Regions from separate parts of the Paractinoplanes brasiliensis genome, predicted to be linked through region 2. Evidence: predicted binding sites of a transcription regulator. Region 2 holds the regulator's gene; the other holds the start of a gene.
The links. The regulator HrcA, encoded in region 2, represses chaperone genes, less so after heat shock. The targets are predictions, from matches to a motif close to GGTTNGCACNCTCNNNNNGAGNGTGCNAACC.
Positions count from the first base shown of each region.

Region 1: groL (chaperonin GroEL) is a predicted target of HrcA. The motif match lies at 1,877-1,907, and genes of this name have one in related genera.

Region 1 is NZ_SNWR01000001.1:4,050,387-4,054,509, reverse strand. Features, by position in the region: gene groL (chaperonin GroEL) at 64-1,686, opposite strand; gene C8E87_RS18145 (hypothetical protein) at 1,964-2,881, opposite strand; gene C8E87_RS18140 (GNAT family N-acetyltransferase) at 2,979-3,485, shown strand; gene C8E87_RS18135 (hypothetical protein) at 3,500-3,976, shown strand; gene C8E87_RS18130 (GNAT family N-acetyltransferase) at 3,915-4,123, opposite strand, start outside.
Region 2 is NZ_SNWR01000001.1:2,042,350-2,046,472, reverse strand. Features, by position in the region: gene hemW (radical SAM family heme chaperone HemW) at 1-568, shown strand, start outside; gene C8E87_RS08900 (DUF4870 domain-containing protein) at 604-1,242, opposite strand; gene hrcA (heat-inducible transcriptional repressor HrcA) at 1,394-2,416, shown strand; gene dnaJ (molecular chaperone DnaJ) at 2,434-3,573, shown strand; gene C8E87_RS08885 (DUF4241 domain-containing protein) at 3,678-4,123, opposite strand, start outside.

The DNA of each region.
Region 1 (4,123 bases), 2.0 Mb from region 2:
CACATGAAAGAGAGGGCGGGCCGCCAGGCGACCCACCCTCTCTTCGTGTTGCTATGACTGGACTCAGAAGTCCATGTCACCGCCGCCCGGGGCGCCGGCCGGAGCCGGGGTCTTCTCGGGCTTGTCGGCCACGACGGCCTCGGTGGTGAGGAACAGCGCGGCGATCGACGCGGCGTTCTGCAGCGCCGAGCGGGTGACCTTGGCCGGGTCGATGATGCCCGCGGCCAGCAGGTCGACGTACTCGCCGGTCGCGGCGTTGAGGCCGTGACCCGCGTCGAGGTTGCGCACCTTCTCCACCACGACGCCGCCCTCGAGGCCGGCGTTCACGGCGATCTGACGCAGCGGGGCGTCGAGCGCGACCTTGACGATGTTCGCGCCGGTCGCCTCGTCGCCGACCAGGTCGAGCTTGTCGAACGCGGTCTTGCCGGCCTGCACCAGCGCGACGCCACCACCGGGGACGATGCCCTCCTCGACGGCCGCCTTCGCGTTGCGAACAGCGTCCTCGATGCGGTGCTTGCGCTCCTTGAGCTCGACCTCGGTGGCCGCGCCGACCTTGATGACCGCAACACCGCCGGCCAGCTTGGCCAGGCGCTCCTGCAGCTTCTCGCGGTCGTAGTCGGAGTCCGACTTCTCGATCTCGGCGCGGATCTGGTTGACCCGGCCCTGGATCTGCTCGGCGTTGCCCGCGCCGTCGACGATGGTGGTCTCGTCCTTGGTGATGACGACCTTGCGGGCCTGGCCCAGCAGGCTCAGGTCGGCGTTCTCCAGCTTGAGGCCGACCTCTTCGCTGATGACGGCGCCACCGGTGAGGATGGCGATGTCCTCCAGCATGGCCTTGCGACGGTCACCGAAGCCGGGGGCCTTGACGGCGACCGACTTGAAGGTGCCACGGACCTTGTTGACGACCAGGGTGGCCAGGGCCTCGCCCTCGACGTCCTCGGCGATGATGACGAGCGGCTTGCCGCCCTGCATGACCTTCTCGAGGACGGGGAGCAGGTCCTTGACCGCGGAGATCTTGCTGTTCGCGATCAGGATGTAGGGGTCGTCGAAGACGGCCTCCATGCGCTCGGCGTCGGTCATGAAGTAGGCCGACACGAAGCCCTTGTCGAAGCGCATGCCCTCGGTGAGCTCGAGCTCGAGGCCGAAGGTGTTGCTCTCCTCGACGGTGATGACGCCTTCCTTGCCGACCTTGTCCATGGCCTCGGCGATGATCTCGCCGACCGTGGAGTCACCGGCGGAGATGGAGGCAGTCGAAGCGATCTGCTCCTTGGTCTCCACGTCCTTGGAGATCTGGGTCAGACCCTCGGAAACGCTGGCCACGGCCGCCTCGATGCCCCGCTTGAGGGCCATCGGGTTGGCGCCGGCGGCAACGTTGCGCAGGCCCTCACGAACCAGCGCCTGGGCGAGGACGGTCGCCGTCGTCGTGCCGTCACCGGCGACGTCGTCGGTCTTCTTGGCGACCTCCTTGACCAGCTCAGCGCCGATCTTCTCGTAGGGGTCCTCGAGCTCGATCTCCTTGGCGATCGACACACCATCGTTGGTGATGGTGGGAGCGCCCCACTTCTTCTCGAGCACGACGTTGCGGCCCTTGGGGCCGAGCGTCACCTTGACGGCGTCGGCGAGCTGGTTCATGCCCCGCTCGAGGCCGCGACGAGCTTCCTCGTCAAATGCGATGATCTTGGCCATACGGCTTTGTCCTCCTGGACATTCGAGGTGCCGGGCCGCGTGGCCCCGCCCCCGCACGTGTGCGGAACTCTGCGGACGTCACCACCTGGCGATGTGACGTCCTCAGGCCGAGCCGGATAGCCCGCGACGACCGGCCCCGTGCCCCGGCGCCGATGGCGACGCCGCGACCGAGACCCCACCGTCCCGACCTGCTTGGCACTCACCAGTCGCGAGTGCCAATGACTTGTTTAGCACTCTGAGGGTGCGAGTGCAAGGAAACCCCGGCCCCGGGAGGTGGTCACTCCTCCGGGGCGTCCAGCTCCGCGAACATCGAACGGCTGGTCACCGGTTCGACCGCGCGGCGGGCCTGTGCGTACGTCACCAGCGCGGCGATCGCCCAGAGCTGAACCAGCAGCACCCCGGCCACCGTCGCGGCCACCCCGCCCAGGGCGTGCTCGACCAGGCGGGGCGCCACCGCCACCGCGGCCGCCGCGACCAGCAGCCCGGCCGGGCGGGAGTGGGCGAGCAGGTGGGTCGCGCGCCGGGGGCCGCGCCCGCGCTCGACCACCACGACACAGCCGAGCAGGCCGCCGAACGTCAGCGCGACCGTCGACCCGATCGCGAACACGACCGTGACCAGGCCGCCCGCCGAACCCACCTGTTCCTCGGTCAGCAGCACCGGAAGGCCGCCGCTGAGCAGGCCGAACCCGGCGAACCAGAGCCAGAGGGCCCGCAGCCGCATCGACACCAGCGACCACACCCGGCGAGGGCGGGGCCGGCGTCCCTCGGCCGCCGCGGGCAGAGCCACCCCGACGACGCCGGCCAGGCTCAGCACGAGCGGCAGCGCGGACACCGCCAGGTAGGCCAGCCACATGGCCGGGAGCAGCAGCAGGCCGAACCCGCCGACCAGCTCGGCCAGCGCGGGAGCGGCCACGATCGTGTCGTCGACGCGGCCGACGAAGAAGTGCATGGGCAGCGCGGTCAGCAGCATCACCGGGACCAGGTGGGCCGCGTGCCGCCCGGCGACCCGGCCGAACCGGCGGGCCCACTGGCCGAACCCGGGCCCGGCCACGATCGGGTCGACCACCCCGGGCACGTCCGGAGGCACATCACGCCGCCAGCTCAGGTCGGCTGTACGCCCCTCGGGGTCGAAGGGGTCGGCGGCGGCCACCACCGGTTCCTCGACCACGAAGATGTGCGACTCGACCGGCTCCACCGGGACACCTTGCCCCAGCACCGGGCCGTCCCGCCACCCCGTCCGATTCCCGGCAACCCGCTTGCCGCCCCGGCCCGGTGAAGGTAGTGAAGACGCCATGAGCTGGAACGTGCACCGGGTACGCCCTCAGGACGCGGCCCGGATGCGCGCGCTGCGGCTCGAGATGCTCGCCGACAGCCCTCTCGCCTTCCTCGAGACGCTGGCCCAGGCCGCCGAGCGGTCACACGCCTCCTATCGGCAGCGGGTCGTGCAGGCGTCCCGGGGTGACAGCCTGGCCCAGTTCGTGGCCGACCCGGGTGAGGGCGAGCGGCTGATCGGGCACGCGGGCGGCACGATCTCCCCCGACTTCCCCGGCGAGACGGTGATCTTCGCCGTGTACGTGACGCCGGCTCACCGCGGCGGCAAGGTGGTGGCCGACCTGATCGAGGCGGTGGCCGCGTGGTCGACCTCGGCCGGGCGCCTGAAGACGCTGCTCGAGGTGGTCGTCGGCAACAATCGCGCGCTCCGGGCGTACGAGAAATTGGGCTTCACCGACACCGGCGAGCGCGTGCCCCACCCGGTGATCCCCGCGTTGACCGAGCTGCGTATGCGCCGGAGCGTGTGACGGCCGTGCGACACGTGACCAGGGGCGTCCTCACCGCGCTGAACGGCACCACGGGGACAGGGCTGCTGGTCGCGCTGATCACCCGGGCCAAGATCCGGCGGGGCCGCCACGGGGTGCTGATCGCCGAGGGCTACCGCCTGCCGATCCCGCCCGCGTCCTGCTTCACGGTCGGGTCCGTGATCATCACCCGGCGCAGCGCCTCGTGGCTGCTCGACGAGCAGCGTCGTGAGCTGTTCGACCACGAGCACCGCCACGCCGCGCAGTATGCGCTGCTCGGGCCGCTGTTCTGGCCCGCCTACTGGGTCGCCTGCGGCTATTCGTACGCGACGACCGGCTCGTGGGGCGCCCGCAACGTCTTCGAGCGCAGGGCCGGACTGGAGGCGGGCGGCTACCCCACCGACCTCCCGCTGCGGCCGTGGCTCGCGCGGCTCAAAGGTCCTTCTGCCACTCGATCCAATCGTCGACCGCCCGGAAGCCCATCGCCCGGTTGACCTTGAGCATGTACGTGTTCTCGGCCGCGTTGAAGGTGTCGATCGCCTCCAGGGCGGGCCTGTGCCCGTGTACGAAGTCGAGGTTCTCCAGCTTGACCAGCAGACCGAGCCGGTGGCCGCGGTGGCCGGGGTCGACGATCGTGGTGC
Region 2 (4,123 bases):
GGGGGTCGACCATGTGAGCGCGTACGCGTTGATCGTCGAGGACGGCACGCGGATGGCGGCCCGGATGCGGCGTGGCGAGATTCCGTACCCGTCGGACGATGTGGCCGCCGACCGCTACCTGGCCGCCGAGGCCGCTCTCAGTGAGGCCGGTTTCCAGTGGTACGAGGTGTCCAACTGGGCCACCGGCGACGAGGCCCGCTGCCGGCACAACCTGCTCTACTGGACCGGCGCCGACTGGTGGGGTCTCGGGCCGGGGGCGCACAGCCACGTCGGCGGGGTGCGCTGGTGGAACGTCAAGCATCCGGCGGCGTACGCGGGAAGGCTTTTGCGGGGTCTCTCGCCGGGGCAGGGGCGCGAGCTGCTCAGCGCCGAGGACAGGCACGTCGAGGACGTGATGCTGCGGGTGCGGCTGCGTGAGGGCATCGGGCTCGATCGGGTCGACCCGGTGGGCGCCAAGCAGGCTCTGGCCAACGGGCTGATCGACGCCGACGCGTACGAGGAAGGGCTTTTGATCCTGACGCTGCGGGGGCGGCTGCTGGCCGACGCCGTGATCAGGGACGTGGTCTGACGCGCCGGGCCCCGTACCCGGCGCGGCCGGCCACGCTACTTGATCAGGTTGATGGAGAGCGGGTAGTTGTACGGCTCGTTGTTGCTGGCCTTCACGCCGGCGATGACGCCGAACACGATGGCGATGAGCGCGGCGATCGGGATGATCACGAAGCCGATGACGGCGCAGGCGGTGACCCAGCCGATCAGCGTGACGACCGACCACACGATCTGGAAGTTGAGGGCCTTGACCGCCTCGGCCCGGACGGCGGGGGACTGGTTGCCCTTGGCCAGCATGGCGATCAACGGCACGATCCAGCCGGACAGGCCGCCGCCGACGAGAGCGCCGAGCGCGCCGCCGAAGTGGGCGATCATGATCCAGGTCTTGTCGTCCTGGTTGGGCGCGGCGCCGTAACCGGGCTGCTGGTAGCCGTACGGAGGCGGCGGGCCGCCATAACCTGGGCCGCCGTAGCCGGGGCCACCGGACGACGGCGGCGGGCCACCGTAACCGGGACCGCCCGACGACGGCGGCGGGCCACCGTAGGACGGGCCACCGGACGACGGCGGCGGGGCGCCATAGGGAGGCGGCGGAGGGGGTGTCGAACCCGAGACCGGGTCGTTAGCCGCATAAGGGTTGAACGGCGTGGTCGGATCGTACGGATTACCTTCACCGGGCGGGCGAGGTGGTTCAGTCATGGCTGACACCGTAGAGCCGCAGTTCAATGCGGTCGAGGGCGACTCGCTGATCAAGTCGGGGAACAGACACCGCATTCGATCATCGCGCTCCCGACGGCGGCGACGTAGACTGGCACTCTGTCCGCGGGAGTGCCAAGAGGGAGGGGTCATTGTGAGTCTGGATGACCGCAAGCTCGAGGTGTTGCGGGCGATCGTCGAGGACTATGTCGAGACGCAGGAGCCGGTCGGCTCGAAATCGCTCGTCGAGCGGCACCAGCTGGGCGTGTCCCCGGCGACCGTGCGTAACGACATGGCGGTGCTGGAGGAAGAGGGCTACATCCGCCAGCCGCACACGAGTGCCGGCCGGGTGCCCACCGATGCCGGCTATCGGCTCTTCGTCGACCGGCTCTCCAAGGTCAAGCCGCTCACGCCGGCCGAGCGCCGGGCCATCGAGCGGTTCCTGATCGGCGCGGTCGACCTCGACGACGTCGTGCACCGCACGGTGCGCCTGCTCGCCCAGCTGACCCGTCAGGTCGCCGTCGTGCAGTATCCGTCGCTGGCCCGCTCGTCGGTGCGCCATCTGGAACTCGTGCCGATCTCGACCACGCGGCTCATGCTCGTGATGATCACCGACACCGGCCGCGTCGAGCAGCGCCTGGTCGAGTTGCCCGCCCCGGTGCCCGCCGACGACGTGACCGACCTGCGCCGCCGGGTGAACGAGAAACTGGCAGGTCAGAAGCTGGCCGACACGCCGCCGCTCGTGCAAGGTCTGGTCGACGAGTGCGGCCCCGACACCCGCGGGACCATGACTTGTCTGGCCTCCGTGCTGCTCGAGACGCTCGTCGAGCGCAGTGAGGAACGCCTCGCCTTGGCGGGCACGGCTAATCTGACACGTGGGGGTGTGCTGGACTTCCAGGGCACGCTGCGCCCCGTCCTCGAGGCCCTCGAGGAAGAGGTCATCCTGCTCAAGCTCATCGGCGAAGTGGAACCGAGCACGACCCGGGTCCGCATCGGCGACGAGAACCAGATCGACAACCTGCGGTCGGCGTCCGTGGTGAGCACAGGTTACGGCCCCGGGACGACGATCGTCGGGGGGCTCGGTGTGCTCGGCCCCACCCGGATGGATTACCCCGGCACCATCGCGACCGTGCGCGCAGTGGCACGCTACGTGGGCGACCTTTTGGCACAGAACTGACGAGGATTGCGGAGCCCGTGGCCAAGGACTACTACGGCATTCTCGGCGTGAGCCGGGAAGCCACCGACGACGAGATCAAGCGCGCCTACCGCAAACTGGCCCGGCAGTACCACCCGGACGTCAACCCCGATCCGGAAGCGCACGAGAAGTTCAAGGACATCAACGCGGCCTACGAGGTCCTCTCCGACGATCAGAAGCGCCAGATCGTCGACCTCGGCGGCGACCCGCTCGCCCCCGGTGGCGGCGCGGGCGGCGGTCCCGGCGGCGCGGGCGGCCCGTTCGTCGGCTTCCAGGACATCATGGACGCGTTCTTCGGCACGGCGGCCGGCGGCAACGCCCGCGGCCCGCGCCCGCGCACCCGTCCCGGCGCCGACGCGATCCTGCGGCTCGAGCTCGACCTGGTCGAGACGGCGTTCGGGGTCGAGGCCCCGATCACCGTCGACACCGCGGTGCTGTGCACCCAGTGTTCCGGCGCCGGCACGGCCCCCGGCACCCACCTGGCCACCTGCGACACGTGCGGCGGCCGCGGCGAGGTGCAGAGCGTGCAGCGCACGTTCCTGGGTCAGGTCGTGTCGTCGCGCCCCTGCGCCACCTGCCAGGGTCACGGCACGGTCATCCCGCACCCCTGCCCGACCTGCGCCGGCGACGGCCGCGTCCGCACCCGGCGCTCGCTCACCGTCAAGATCCCGGCCGGGGTCGAGGACGGCATGCGCATCCGCCTGGCCCAGCAGGGCGAGGTCGGTCCCGGCGGCGGCACCCCCGGCGACCTCTACGTCGAGATCCACGAACGCCCGCACGACGTCTACTCGCGCAAGGGCGACGACCTGCACTGCCGCGTCACCCTGCCGATGACCGCGGCCGCGCTCGGCACCCGCCTGACGATCAAGACGCTCGACAGCGAGGAGGGCATCGAGGTCAAGGCCGGCACCCAACCCGCGTCGACGCTGCGCATCCGCGGCAAGGGCGTGCCCCACCTGCGCGGTCAGGGTCGCGGTGACCTGTTCGTGCACCTCGACGTCAAGACGCCGACCAAGCTCACCGCCGACCAGGAACGCATGCTGCGCGACTTCGCCAAGACCCGCGGCGAGGACGTGGCCGAGCTGAGCAAACAGGGCGGCTTCTTCAGCCGGATGCGAGACGCCTTCAACGGCCATTAGGCGGCTTTCAAGGTCAAGACCAAGGGCTTGATGTCGTAGCGGGGTGCCGGGAGCAACGGTCTGCACCCACCACTGAGCCACGACATCGGCCTTTGACCCACGCCTCAGCTACGACATCGGTCCTGACCCGCCGTTCCGCCACGGCATCGGGCTTGATCGTCGCCGGGGAAGAGCAGCATGTCGGCGATGAACGAGGTTATGCGGTTCTCGTGGTCGCGGCCGATCCATGTCGGGTAGGCGCCGTCGCCCCAGCCGCTGGACCAGGCGATCATGTCGCCGGCGGCCACCGACGCGAAACGGGGGTCCTGCAGGTGCAGCGATTCCCATTCGGTGCTCAGGCGGGCGCTGTTGGTCTCGTCGACGAAGCAGGCGATGCCGGCGTCCACGCCGAAGCCGAAGAACTCGCCGTATCCGAGGTCGAGCGGGTCCTGGCCGTCGCGCAGGGCCAGTTCCCAGCGCACCGGGTGGCGGTCGCTGACGTCGAGGCGGGCGGCGGCGACCCGGCTGTGACCGGGGTCGTCGGTGAAGGTGGCCAGGCTGATCGTGACCG